3 linked regions of the Saccharophagus degradans 2-40 genome follow. The protein of the gene in region 1 interacts with the protein of each later gene in a pairwise test. Links are inferred from orthologs where the notes say so. Each region holds a gene or a part of one and is shown in the gene's direction. Other genes may lie near its edges. The genes, in order: rlmB, SDE_RS13985 and tsaE.

What was found.
Region 2: the proteins of rlmB (region 1) and SDE_RS13985 interact in binary tests that used the Escherichia coli proteins (3 or more experiments, as listed by UniProt). The link is inferred for Saccharophagus degradans 2-40 from one-to-one orthologs.
Region 3: the proteins of rlmB (region 1) and tsaE interact in binary tests that used the Escherichia coli proteins (3 or more experiments, as listed by UniProt). The link is inferred for Saccharophagus degradans 2-40 from one-to-one orthologs.

Annotation. Positions count from the first base shown.
Region 1 is NC_007912.1:1,353,914-1,359,065, forward strand. Bases 1,087-3,842 are described here. They hold rlmB (23S rRNA (guanosine(2251)-2'-O)-methyltransferase RlmB), read left to right. Parts: upstream 1,087-1,969; coding sequence 1,970-2,716; downstream 2,717-3,842. Other genes in these bases: rnr (ribonuclease R), read left to right, coding at 1,087-1,957; SDE_RS05540 (CPBP family intramembrane glutamic endopeptidase), read left to right, coding at 2,833-3,651; rpsF (30S ribosomal protein S6), read left to right, coding at 3,793-3,842. Also shown: more of rnr, read left to right, coding at 1-1,086; more of rpsF, read left to right, coding at 3,843-4,251; rpsR (30S ribosomal protein S18), read left to right, coding at 4,254-4,481; rplI (50S ribosomal protein L9), read left to right, coding at 4,591-5,049. UniProt on the Escherichia coli protein: Specifically methylates the ribose of guanosine 2251 in 23S rRNA.
Region 2 is NC_007912.1:3,387,498-3,392,795, reverse strand. The notes cover bases 2,397-5,298. They hold SDE_RS13985 (bifunctional ADP-dependent NAD(P)H-hydrate dehydratase/NAD(P)H-hydrate epimerase), read left to right. Parts: upstream 2,397-3,047; coding sequence 3,048-4,550; downstream 4,551-5,298. Other genes in these bases: SDE_RS13975 (N-acetylmuramoyl-L-alanine amidase), read left to right, coding at 5,138-5,298; tsaE (tRNA (adenosine(37)-N6)-threonylcarbamoyltransferase complex ATPase subunit type 1 TsaE), read left to right, coding at 4,550-5,023; queG (tRNA epoxyqueuosine(34) reductase QueG), read right to left, coding at 2,397-2,843. Also shown: SDE_RS13995 (glycoside hydrolase family 3 C-terminal domain-containing protein), read right to left, coding at 1-1,590; more of queG, read right to left, coding at 1,734-2,396. UniProt on the Escherichia coli protein: Bifunctional enzyme that catalyzes the epimerization of the S- and R-forms of NAD(P)HX and the dehydration of the S-form of NAD(P)HX at the expense of ADP, which is converted to AMP.
Region 3 is NC_007912.1:3,386,425-3,389,509, reverse strand. The notes cover bases 1-3,000. They hold tsaE (tRNA (adenosine(37)-N6)-threonylcarbamoyltransferase complex ATPase subunit type 1 TsaE), read left to right. Parts: upstream 1-1,263; coding sequence 1,264-1,737; downstream 1,738-3,000. Other genes in these bases: SDE_RS13975 (N-acetylmuramoyl-L-alanine amidase), read left to right, coding at 1,852-3,000; SDE_RS13985 (bifunctional ADP-dependent NAD(P)H-hydrate dehydratase/NAD(P)H-hydrate epimerase), read left to right, coding at 1-1,264. Also shown: more of SDE_RS13975, read left to right, coding at 3,001-3,085. UniProt on the Escherichia coli protein: Required for the formation of a threonylcarbamoyl group on adenosine at position 37 (t(6)A37) in tRNAs that read codons beginning with adenine.

The DNA of each region.
Region 1 (5,152 bases):
TGCTGTTTATTGCGAGCCTCTTAAATCTGGAGGTTGGCGTTTATTTGTGGCCATTGCGGATGTATCTCACTATGTTGCGGTAGGTAGCGAGCTAGATAAAGAAGCAACTTCGCGCGGCAATTCGGTCTACTTCCCCGATTATGTATTGCCAATGTTGCCAGAGGTTCTTTCCAATGGTTTGTGCTCGCTTAACCCCGATGTAGATCGGTTGTGTATGGTCTGCGAAATGACCATAAGCGCAAAAGGTAAAGTTAGTAGCTATGCATTTTTTGAAGCTGTTATGCATTCCCATGCGCGCTTAACTTATACTCAAGTTGGTAAAGTTTTGGCGGAGCGCGGCAATAAAAATAGCGGCGCACGCAAACAGTACGCGAAGTTGTTGCCACAGCTTGACGCACTGCACGACCTTTACACAATATTCCGAGAACAGCGAGATTTGCGCGGCGCGATTGATTTTGAAACAAAAGAAACGCGCATATTGTTTGACGAAAATCGAAAAATTAAAGACATTGTTCCCGTTGAACGCAATGATGCACACAAACTTATTGAAGAGTGCATGCTTGCCGCAAACGTTAGTGCTGCTAAGTTTTTATCTTCTTTAGAAGTGCCTGCACTTTACCGTGTGCACGAAGGCCCAAAAGCAGAAAAAATTGCATTACTGCATGAATATTTGGGTGAGCTAGGCCTAAGTATGCGCGGTAGTGATGAAGTAACTCCGCAAGATTATCAATATGTGCTGGAGCAAATAGAGGGCCGCCCAGACGCGCATATTATCCAAATGGTTATGCTGCGCAGTATGAATCAAGCGGTATATCAAGCGGATAATAAGGGCCACTTTGGCTTGGCCTATTCCGAATACGCGCACTTTACTTCGCCTATTCGCCGCTACCCCGATCTACTTGTGCATCGTGCAATTCGCAGTGTTATCCGGTCTAACTTAGATACCAATAAAGTTAAACGCGTAGAGCAAACCCCTGTTGTAGCGAAAGAAACGTTTTACCCCTATACGCCTGGTGATTTAGCGAGCTTAGGTGAGCAGTGCTCCACCACAGAGCGCCGTGCCGATGAAGCAACGCGCGACGTGATGAGCTGGCTAAAATGCGAATATCTACAAGATAAAGTCGGCGATGAGTTTGAAGGTGTTGTAAGCGCGGTAACTGGCTTTGGTTTATTTGTAGAGCTAAGTGATGTGTATGTGGAAGGCTTGGTGCACATTACCGCACTGCCGCAAGATTACTATCACTTTGAACCCGCTCGACACCGCTTAGTAGGGGAGCGCACACGCACCACCTTTAAGCTGGGCGACTCGCTAACTGTGCGAGTTGTTCGTGTGGATTTAGACGAGCGCAAAATCGATTTTGAATTAATAGGTGCAAAAACTGGCAGAAAAGCAAAGCCTAAAGCCAGTAGCAAGGCCAAGGCAATGGCCAAAGATTACGAAGCCGCGCAGGCGCGCAAGCCGCGTAAGCGCAAACCAAAAGCGAACTCGCCCGAGCCTGCAGCACCTGTTAAAAAAGCGAGTGCCGCTAGCCGTATAATAGCCGGTGTAAAAAATGCTGCTGCAAACTTGCTTGGCCGCGGCAAAGCTAAAAAAGCCGAAGAGGGCGCGCCAATAAAAAAAGCTAAGCCCTCTGATACCAAGGCGACGCAAGAGCGAAAATCGACATCGGTTGAGAGCGCGAATACGGGCGAAAAAGCAAAACCCAAGTCGCGTGCGGGTAGAAGTAGGCCCAAAGCTCGATCGAAAGCGCAGCCCAAAAAAGGGGCTAAAGGCGAAGCATCCTCAGCGCCAAAGACTCGCGGGGCTTCCGCTAAAAAAACAGCTAAACCAACGTCTAATCCTAAGCCAGGTGCGAAAGCTGCGGCAAAACCTAAGGCAAAAACAAAGCCTGCTGCTAAGGCTCGCACCACCAAAAAACCGGCTGCTAAACGTGCAGCTCCTAGAAAATCAGAGTAAGTAAAAACGTACATGGTTAAACAAGAAATAATTTTTGGCTTGCACGCGGTGCAGTCGCTACTTAAAGCAAGCCCGCAGCGCATACAAGAAATTTGGATAGTACGCGGTAGGCAAGATGCCAGGGTGCAAAAAGTATTATCAGCTGCGCAGGCGGCAGGTATAAAAGTATTGCCGCAAGATAAAAAAAGCATGGATTCAGTTTCCGCAGATGGCAATCATCAAGGTGTATTGGCCTATGCGAAAGAAGGGCAGAGCTACACAGAAAATGATTTGTACCCGCTTATCGAAGCCATTGAGGGTGACCCGCTAATTGTTGTGTTGGATGGCGTTACCGACCCGCATAATTTGGGGGCATGTTTGCGCTCTGCCGATGCCGCTGGAGCACACGCGTTAATAGTGCCAAAAGATAACTCCGTAGGCTTAACAGAAGTTGCGCGCAAAGTGGCTTGTGGGGCCGCGGATAATGTTCCGCTAATTGTGGTTACAAACTTGGCGCGTTGCCTTAAAAAAATGCAAGAGCAAGGCCTGTGGGTTGCAGGTACAACCGGTGATACAGATAAAAGTATTTACGATGTGGATTTAACCGGCCCGCGCGTAATAGTGATGGGCGCAGAAGGCACCGGTATGCGCAGGCTTACCACGGAAACCTGTGACGATTTGGTAAAAATCCCCATGTTAGGCAGTGTTACAAGCTTGAACGTGTCGGTAGCGACAGGTGTGGTGTTGTTCGAGGTAGTGCGTCAGCGACAAGCAAAATAGGCGCTTGTTATATTAAAGGAGGGGGCGGGCATATTTAGGCCACCCCATTTACTACAAACACGGTATTTGCTTAAGTGGGGTCTACATTCTTTAGGTCGCTGCTTGTTATTAATCTCATGACCCAATCTAGTTGGCCTTCCTTTTTTTCTTACCCAGTTATCGCTACTGTAGCGTTATGTTGTGTGGCGTTGCTGGGGTTGTTGCTTGGCTGGCTACCTCTAAGCGTTGTTGGGTTACTTGTTCTGTTTATTGCGGCCTTGGCTGCGTTTCATTTTGCTCGCAATCGGGCAGCATGGGTGAAGGTGCTGCTGTGGTTACCGCTGTTGCCCTTAGGGCTAGCCATTGCGTTAATGCGGCCTGAGGGCTTTAGTTACCCCTTAGTTTTTAGCATGAATGAACTCTACCCTGGTGGTAAATCGTTTGACCTGCATATTAATATGGCAAAAGCATTGGCGGGCTATGCAGTAGTTATTTGGCTATTAGGCAGTGTGCCTAAGCAAATGCTTGTTACAGGTTGGCAGGTTTTCGTTTGGCCTATTTTATTGGCTGGGGTTGTGCTGGGCGTTGCCATACCTTTGCTGGGCTTAGAGTGGCAGCCTAAATGGGGTTTGCACGCAATTTGGTTTTTGCTTGTTAATTTACTGGTCACTTGCGTTGCAGAAGAAAGCTTTATGCGGCTACTGGTGCAAGGGCCATTGCAGCGTGCTTTACAGCGATTTGGTGCTGCCCCTGCTGCGTTTATCGCACTGACTGTAACAGCCGTACTTTTTGCTGCAGCCCATAGCCCGCAGGGCGCGCATGCGTGGGCTATTTACTTGGTGGCCGGTTGCGCATATGGGGCTGCCTATACCCTCACTGGTCGTTTAAGTGTGGCCATTGCCATCCACTTTTTAGTGAATGCTGTGCATTATTTGCTGCTTTCCTATCCCCTATAGCTTGGCTCGATATAAGTGGTTGCATTTTGAACTATTAGCCCGTAGAATTCGCCGCCCTTAAACCCGTCGTGTATTACACGGCGATACTCCTTGTTTCACAGCAGATTTGTGCTGGAAACTCCTAATCCGTAAGGAGCTACAATGCGTCATTACGAAATCGTGTTCTTGGTCCACCCTGACCAAAGCGAACAGGTACCAGGTATGGTTGAACGCTATACCGCAGCTGTTAAAGACAGCGGTGGTGCTGTTCACCGTCTAGAAGACTGGGGTCGCCGTCAAATGGCTTACTCCATCAACAAAATCCACAAAGCGCACTACATTCTTATGAATGTTGAGTGTGGCGAAGAAGTATTGGAAGAGTTAACGACTAACTTCCGTTACAACGACGCTGTATTGCGTAACATGATTATCCGTTGTGATGAAGCCGTGACTGAAGAGTCGCCAATCATGAAAGCGGAAAACGAGAGCCGCGAGCGCCGCAACCGCGCCGAGCGTCGTGCTCAAGAAGCCGAATCAGCTGCTGAAGAAGTTGAAGACGAAGAGTCTTTAGACGAAGAAGCCGATGATGAATCATCTGAAGACGAAAGCGAGGAGGCATAATCATGGCACGTTTTTTCCGACGTCGTAAGTTCTGTCGTTTCACTGCCGAAGGCGTGAAAAGCATCGACTATAAAGATTTAGATACTCTGAAAGCATACGTTTCTGAGACTGGTAAAATTGTACCTAGCCGTATCACTGGTACAAAAGCTAAGTATCAGCGTCAATTGGCGACCGCTATTAAGCGCGCTCGTTTTATTGCGTTGCTACCTTACACCGATTCTCACGAGTAAGTTTTTAGTCGTGAGCTAGGCAGCTATGTGGTTGCCAATTAAATGCTCGCGAAAAAGAATTAATTTAGTGCTGCGGTGAGCCACGGCATAAAACTAGAGGATATGCGAGATGGAAGTTATTCTACTCGAGAAAGTTGGTAAGTTAGGCACAGTGGGTGACGTTGTAGACGTTAAAGCTGGTTTTGGCCGCAACTACCTTTTGCCATCAGGCAAAGCAATTACTGCTACTAAAGCAAGTATTGCAGATTTCGAAACACGTCGTGCAGAGCTTGAAGCTGCCGCAGCTGAGAAGAAAACCTCTGCTGAAGGTCGTGCTAAGTTGATCGACAATTTAGGCGCAATCACTATCGGTGCAAACGCTGGTGATGAAGGTAAATTGTTCGGTTCTGTTGGTGCGCGCGATATTGCAAACGCTATTACTGCTGCAGGTGTTAACGTAACTAAAGCTGAAGTGAAGCTGCCAGAAGGTACTTTGCGTGAAGTTGGCGAATACGAAATTGACCTACAGTTGCACGTAGACGTTACCCACGTTGTTAAAGTGGTTATCGTTGCGGACGCGAATGCTTAATTAAGTTTCTGCAACAGTAACCCTGTTGTGGGCACTAATTAGCCGTTAGAATTGGGCGCTTGATTGGAGTTGAATAACTCTAGCAAGTGCCCATTTTGCGTTT
Region 2 (5,298 bases), 2.0 Mb from region 1 along the record:
GCTATGTTTTACTGTGGTTTTACCGTTAATTTTTAATTCGAAATCGCCCATCACCGATGTTTTGAGTGTGTGCTCGCCCGATTTTAACGGTTTAATTGTGGCGGTCATGGTGACGTATTCTTTAGTCGTGCCTGCAGGCGAAGAATAAGCCGAATCAACAATGGCGGAGTCGCCAATAGCTTGGGTGCGCGCAGCATCCGAGTAACGCACCATGTTCCATGCAGGTGTGCCGGTCCAGTGACGAGAAGTAACATAATCACTGGCGATAGGCATTAACACACCGTCATAGCGTGCGCGCATAACGGTAATGTTTACATTATCTCCCAGCTTCTGTTTTAACCCTTGTAACGGGGTTATTTCATAAAGTGCTGGCACTTCTGACGAGCCACCGCCTAAACCGTGCACTTTGTCTGCGTTGGGGCCAAGCACCAATACGTTTTTAATTTTGTTTTTATTTAGCGGCAGAATGTTTTCATTTTTTAGTAGCACAATACCTTCAGATGCAATTTTGCGTGCAGCTTCGTGATGCTTGGCAGTATTGCGCTCACCAGATAAGCGGTATTTGTCCATCATGCCTATGCTGAGTTGCACGCGCAGTATGCGACGAACTTTATCATCAAGTACTGACTCTGGAATGCTGCCCGCTTTAATCATGTCGATCATTGGTTGGGCAAGCATGTAGTCGTCGTAGCTATCTACATTTGTACCCATTTCGATATCGAGGCCGTTAACAGCGGCATCGTAAGTGTTGATATCTACGTTCCAGTCTGTGAGTAACACGCCTTTGTAGCCCCATTCGCCTTTTAGAATATCCATTACTAAATGTTTGCTTTGGTTGGCGTTGGTACCGCGAAATTCATTGTAGGCCCCCATTATGGTGTGCACGCCCGCTTCTTTAACGGCGGCTTCGAAGGCGGGTAAATACACTTCGCGTAATGTGCGTTCATCGGGTTTGGCGTTTACGCCGGTGCGATTCAGCTCTTGATTGTTAAGCGCGAAATGTTTGATACAGGCGGCCACGTCATTTTCTTGAATGGCTTTAATTTCTGCCACAGCAAGACGTGATGCCAAGAAGGGGTCTTCACCCATATATTCAAAGTTACGACCATAAAGTGGCAGGCGAGCTAAGTTTACGCCTGGGCCTAATATTACATCTTTACGGCGGTGGCGAGCTTCTGCGCCGAGTACATCGCCGTGAAGGGCAGCTATTTCGGGGTTCCAGCTGGCGGCTACGGTAGTAAGCGGTGGTAAGTAAGTGGAGTTGTCATCTGTCCAGCCTGCTGGTGCCCAGCCGTGGCGTTCGATTTGATAGCGCACGCCGTGGGGGCCATCAGACATCCACATTTCGTGAATGCCTAGCCGCTCGATAGAGGCGATAGAGAATTTGCTGTTCGCATGAACCAAAGAGGCTTTTTCTTCTAGTGTTAATAGTGGCAGCAGGCGTTCAACTTCGGCTTCAACTTTTGCCAAGCGCGCTTCGCGAGCGGCTTGGTAGCTAATGTGGTTATCATTTGTCGCCGCGGGCTCTTTTACATTGCACGCAGCAATATTTAGCGCCAAAGCAACCAGAAAGAGGTGTTTAAGGTTCATGTTCATACTTCTTTTGAGTTGAGTGTTTTTTAAGCTTAGCAGCATATTTTAAGTGCAGCTTGGATGATGTATGGGCCTGTTGCCCGTAGTTGATGACGAAGTATAGAGGGGAGGGGGTTAATAAAAGGTTATGAGCGTGAGGCCTAAGCTTGTGCTTTGATTTTGCGCTTGCGTTTGCGATCTGGGTTTTGCAGTTGCTTTATCGCCCAGTGGATATGCTCGGCTACAAGCGGGGTGCTGGTGTGAAGCTTTTGTTTAAGTATATCAATGGTTTCGGGAGAGCTAGGGCCGTTGCCTATGCCTACCGCTAAATTGCGTTGCCATTTTTCAAAGCCAATTCTACGAATGGCCGAGCCTTCAGTATTTTTTAGAAAGGTTGCCTCGTCCCAGCTAAACAGCGTGTTAAGTTTCGCCGCTTCTAGCCCGTGGCGCGGGTGAAAGTCTTTCTCGTCCGTGGGGGTGGCGTATTTATTCCACGGGCAAATGGCTTGGCAGTCGTCACAGCCAAATACTCGGTTGCCTATGGGCTCGCGAAACTCTTCTGGAATGGGGCCTTTGTTCTCAATGGTAAGGTAAGAAATACAGCGTTTAGCGTCGAGCGTGTAAGGGGTTGGAAAGGCATCTGTTGGGCATACCTTTAAGCATGCTGTGCAGTCGCCACACAGATTTTCTGCGGTTTGTGTTTCCACGGGTAGAGGCAGGTTGGTAAATAGCTCCCCCAAGAAGAAGTAGCTGCCCGCGTGACGGTTAATGATAAGAGTGTGCTTGCCTGTCCAACCTAGGCCGGCTTTTTCTGCGAGTGGTCGCTCCATTACTGGGGCGCTATCTACAAATGGGCGCTGGCTTAGAGGTACATCTATTTGGTTTTCGACCGCCCACGCTTCAATTTTTTTTGCCAGAGTTGCGAGGCGCTTGCGAATAAGCTTGTGGTAGTCGCGGCCCAGTGCATAGCGCGATACGTACGCAGTATCTGCAGATTTAAGAATTTTAATTTGGTTGGTATCGGGGGGCAGGTAATCTAAGCGCACCGATATAATTCGACAGGCACCCGGGTGCAGTTTTTCTGGGTCTAAACGCAAATCGGCGTGCTCCGCCATCCATTCCATCGAACCCTGATACCCCGCTGCGAGCCACGCACGAAAACGATCTTCTTGATTAGATAGGTCCGTATCGGTAATGCCTGCCTGCTGGAAGCCAAGTTCACGACTCCACTCTTTTATCAGCTGCGCGAGTGTATGGAGTGGCTGGTTCATAGCGTGCTTTATTGCCAGTGTTGAGGGTTGTGGTAACGATTATGATTTGCACAGCGCTATAACCCTTACGAGTAGTGCCGTATAATCGCCAACAATATGTCTAGGCCGCCAAGTATACGCGTAAAAACCTAGGCTCAAAATGTAATAACGCATTTGGTTAGCTAACGGCTGGCCAAATAGTCATTTAATGAATAGTGATCTCCTATGACCGCACCAGAACTTCCCACCAGTTTGTACACCAGTGAACAAGTCAAACAGTTAGATGCCCTCGCCATTGAGCAAGCAAATATTGCCGGTATTGTACTTATGAAGCGCGCCGGTCGCGCAGCATTTGAATTACTGCTAGAACAATGGCCCCAAGTAGAGTCTGTAGTAGTGCTATGTGGTGCCGGTAATAATGGTGGCGATGGCTATGTTATTGCGGCTTTGGCTGCGCAGAAAAAACTGAATGTACACGCTGTGGCGATAGCAGACCCTGCTGGCCTAAGCGGTGACGCACTTAAGGCGTACAACTACGCCCAGCAGGAAGGCGTAACGGTTATAGCCGGTTCTGAGTTAAATACGGTTCAAATTGATGCTAGTACGGTAATAGTTGACTCGCTGTTTGGCACTGGCTTATCGCGCGAAGTAGAGGGCGATTATAGTCGTGCAATAGCTTGGGCAAATAATTCCGCAGCCCCAGTATTAGGGGTAGATTTGCCTTCTGGCTTGTGTGGCAATACCGGAAAAGTGTGGGGCGACGCAATAAAGTGTGCGGCGACTATTACATTTATTGGTGTAAAACGCGGTTTGTTAACCGGCCGAGGCCCAGCCTTTACCGGTGATGTGTATTTTGATGACCTAGGTGTACCCGCTTCCATATATGACGCCATTAAACCCGAGGTTACACGCACATCGCGCTTGGCGCTTATGCCAAGCTTGCCAGAGCGCGAAGCCGACGCTCATAAAGGGCAGTTTGGCTATGTGTTAGTAGTAGGTGGTGATGTGGGTATGGGTGGCGCTGCCGCTATGGCAGGCGAAGCTGCTGCGCGCACGGGGGCAGGGTTAACGGGTATTGCTACCCAGCCCATTCATGTTGCGCCTATTCTCGCCCGTTGCCCAGAGCTTATGGTAATAGGTGTGGCGTCAGGCCAGGCTATCGAGCCTGTATTGGCTAAACCAACGGTTGTTGTATTGGGCCCAGGCCTTGGGCGTGACTCGTGGTCGGAGCAAATGCTGCAGCAAGCAACACTTACAGACTTACCCTTGGTAATGGATGCCGACGCATTGAATTTGTTGGCAGAAGGGCGCGTAGTGCGAAAAACGCAACGCGATAACTGGGTGCTAACGCCGCACCCAGGAGAGGCGGCGCGCCTACTAGACTGCTCTGTGGCAGAAATTCAAGCCGATAGGTTTGCCGCAGCCCGCGCTATTCAAACTAAATATGGCGGTGTAGTCGTTTTGAAAGGCGCTGGAACCATTATTGCCGGTGCGGATCAATTAGTGGTGGCGAATGTTGGCAACCCAGGAATGGCAACCGGTGGCATGGGCGACGTACTTAGTGGCGTGATTGGCGCCTTGATTGCGCAGGGTTTAACCTTATTTGAAGCTGCTCAGTTGGGCGTGTGCGCCCACGGTGATGCCGCCGATTTGGCCGTGCAAGAAGCGGGTGTGCGTGGTGTAATGGCGACCGATTTAATTCCATTTATTAGGGAGTTGTTAAACTAGTGGTGCAGGCGTTAGTCGAAAAAGAAATTTACCTGGTAAACGAAGAGGCAACCGTAGCGCTAGGTGCTGCGCTGGGGAAGATGATTCCCGCAGGAGCAGTCATATTTTTAGATGGCACCCTTGGCGCGGGCAAAACCACTTTTTGCCGCGGAGTGCTGCATAGTTTTGATTATTCAGGTCCGGTTAAAAGCCCTACCTATACATTGGTCGAGCCATATGAATTAGCCCAGCGCACCATTTACCATTTCGATTTGTACCGGCTTGGCGACCCTGAAGAGCTAGAATATATGGGGATTCGCGATTACTTTAGTGCAGAAGCAATTTGTTTAATCGAATGGTTTGAAAAGGGCGAAGGTGTTTTGCCTCAAGCGGATATTCTGGTTAAGGTAGTGCCCAGTGGGGAGGGCCGTAGCGCTACACTTTGTGGGCTAACAACAAATGGCATGAATTGGGTGGATAACATAAATGAATAAAAGCTGTGGAAGCTTTACCAATATTCGCTAACGATTAATTATACAAATAACGTCACAACGAAGGACGCACTTATCGTGGGTTACAGGTTTAAAATCGCATTTTGCCTAGTACTAATGCTTGTTAGCCAATGGTTAATGGCGGCAGACGTTAAGGGTGTACGTGTTTGGCGCGCACCAGATAACACACGTTTGGTGTTCGATTTAACTGGGCCTGTTGAGCATAAAATATTTACCTTGGATTCCCCCGCAAGACTAGTTATTGATATAGAAAACGC
Region 3 (3,085 bases), 2.0 Mb from region 1 along the record:
ACTGAATGTACACGCTGTGGCGATAGCAGACCCTGCTGGCCTAAGCGGTGACGCACTTAAGGCGTACAACTACGCCCAGCAGGAAGGCGTAACGGTTATAGCCGGTTCTGAGTTAAATACGGTTCAAATTGATGCTAGTACGGTAATAGTTGACTCGCTGTTTGGCACTGGCTTATCGCGCGAAGTAGAGGGCGATTATAGTCGTGCAATAGCTTGGGCAAATAATTCCGCAGCCCCAGTATTAGGGGTAGATTTGCCTTCTGGCTTGTGTGGCAATACCGGAAAAGTGTGGGGCGACGCAATAAAGTGTGCGGCGACTATTACATTTATTGGTGTAAAACGCGGTTTGTTAACCGGCCGAGGCCCAGCCTTTACCGGTGATGTGTATTTTGATGACCTAGGTGTACCCGCTTCCATATATGACGCCATTAAACCCGAGGTTACACGCACATCGCGCTTGGCGCTTATGCCAAGCTTGCCAGAGCGCGAAGCCGACGCTCATAAAGGGCAGTTTGGCTATGTGTTAGTAGTAGGTGGTGATGTGGGTATGGGTGGCGCTGCCGCTATGGCAGGCGAAGCTGCTGCGCGCACGGGGGCAGGGTTAACGGGTATTGCTACCCAGCCCATTCATGTTGCGCCTATTCTCGCCCGTTGCCCAGAGCTTATGGTAATAGGTGTGGCGTCAGGCCAGGCTATCGAGCCTGTATTGGCTAAACCAACGGTTGTTGTATTGGGCCCAGGCCTTGGGCGTGACTCGTGGTCGGAGCAAATGCTGCAGCAAGCAACACTTACAGACTTACCCTTGGTAATGGATGCCGACGCATTGAATTTGTTGGCAGAAGGGCGCGTAGTGCGAAAAACGCAACGCGATAACTGGGTGCTAACGCCGCACCCAGGAGAGGCGGCGCGCCTACTAGACTGCTCTGTGGCAGAAATTCAAGCCGATAGGTTTGCCGCAGCCCGCGCTATTCAAACTAAATATGGCGGTGTAGTCGTTTTGAAAGGCGCTGGAACCATTATTGCCGGTGCGGATCAATTAGTGGTGGCGAATGTTGGCAACCCAGGAATGGCAACCGGTGGCATGGGCGACGTACTTAGTGGCGTGATTGGCGCCTTGATTGCGCAGGGTTTAACCTTATTTGAAGCTGCTCAGTTGGGCGTGTGCGCCCACGGTGATGCCGCCGATTTGGCCGTGCAAGAAGCGGGTGTGCGTGGTGTAATGGCGACCGATTTAATTCCATTTATTAGGGAGTTGTTAAACTAGTGGTGCAGGCGTTAGTCGAAAAAGAAATTTACCTGGTAAACGAAGAGGCAACCGTAGCGCTAGGTGCTGCGCTGGGGAAGATGATTCCCGCAGGAGCAGTCATATTTTTAGATGGCACCCTTGGCGCGGGCAAAACCACTTTTTGCCGCGGAGTGCTGCATAGTTTTGATTATTCAGGTCCGGTTAAAAGCCCTACCTATACATTGGTCGAGCCATATGAATTAGCCCAGCGCACCATTTACCATTTCGATTTGTACCGGCTTGGCGACCCTGAAGAGCTAGAATATATGGGGATTCGCGATTACTTTAGTGCAGAAGCAATTTGTTTAATCGAATGGTTTGAAAAGGGCGAAGGTGTTTTGCCTCAAGCGGATATTCTGGTTAAGGTAGTGCCCAGTGGGGAGGGCCGTAGCGCTACACTTTGTGGGCTAACAACAAATGGCATGAATTGGGTGGATAACATAAATGAATAAAAGCTGTGGAAGCTTTACCAATATTCGCTAACGATTAATTATACAAATAACGTCACAACGAAGGACGCACTTATCGTGGGTTACAGGTTTAAAATCGCATTTTGCCTAGTACTAATGCTTGTTAGCCAATGGTTAATGGCGGCAGACGTTAAGGGTGTACGTGTTTGGCGCGCACCAGATAACACACGTTTGGTGTTCGATTTAACTGGGCCTGTTGAGCATAAAATATTTACCTTGGATTCCCCCGCAAGACTAGTTATTGATATAGAAAACGCCAAGTTCGCAGCCAATACCGACGGCCTAGACTTTAGCGGCTCGCCTATTGGCAAAATGCGCTATGGCAAACGCAACCAAACCGATTTACGCGTTGTACTCGATTTACAAACAGAGGTAAAACCACGAAGTTTTGCACTGTTAGCGCTTGCCGACAAGCCAGATAGATTGGTAATAGATTTATACGATGAAGGTACTGCTACCGTAAAAACAGTCCAAACCGTTGCCAAAGCACCGGAAAGCAAGCGCGATATCGTCATTGCCATTGATGCTGGCCACGGCGGTGAAGACCCTGGCGCACTGGGGCCAAAGCGTGTTCGCGAAAAAGATGTAGTACTTAAAATTGCACAAGAGTTAGCGCGGCTCATAGATAGCGAACCCGGGTACAAGGCGCAAATGGTGCGAACAGGTGATTACTACATTCCACTGCGTGCGCGCCGCAATAAAGCCCGAGAAATACGCGCAGATTTATTTATTTCTATTCATGCCGATGCATTTAAAAACCCCAAAGCGAAAGGCGCGTCAGTATTTGCTCTATCTCGTCGCGGGGCTACCAGTGAGACAGCTCGTTTTCTTGCGTCAAAAGAAAATGAAGCGGATTTAATTGGCGGTGTGGGCGATGTGAGCCTCGATGATAAAGATGAAATGTTAGTGGGTGTGTTGGTGGATTTATCCATGAATGCAACTCTTGCTAACAGTTTGAACGTGGGTGATCGCGTGCTTAAACAAATGGGCGCAATTACCAAGCTTCACAAGCACCAAGTCGAGCAGGCGGGTTTTGCTGTTTTGAAATCGCCAGATGTACCATCTATTCTGGTAGAAACAGGGTTTATATCAAACCCCGACGAAGCGCGAGCGTTAAGCACCGATAGCCACCGCAAAAAATTGGCCACAGCAATTTTTAACGGTGTTAAAAGTTATTTTTACGATGTGCCACCGGCCGATTCTTACGTGGCTTGGAAAAAGCACGGCGGCAAAGGTTCTGGTGGCAGTGCTGCCACGGTTGAGCACATAATCGCTAGAGGTGATACCCTCTCATCTATTGCCAAGCGCTACCGCACAACCGTGGCGCAGC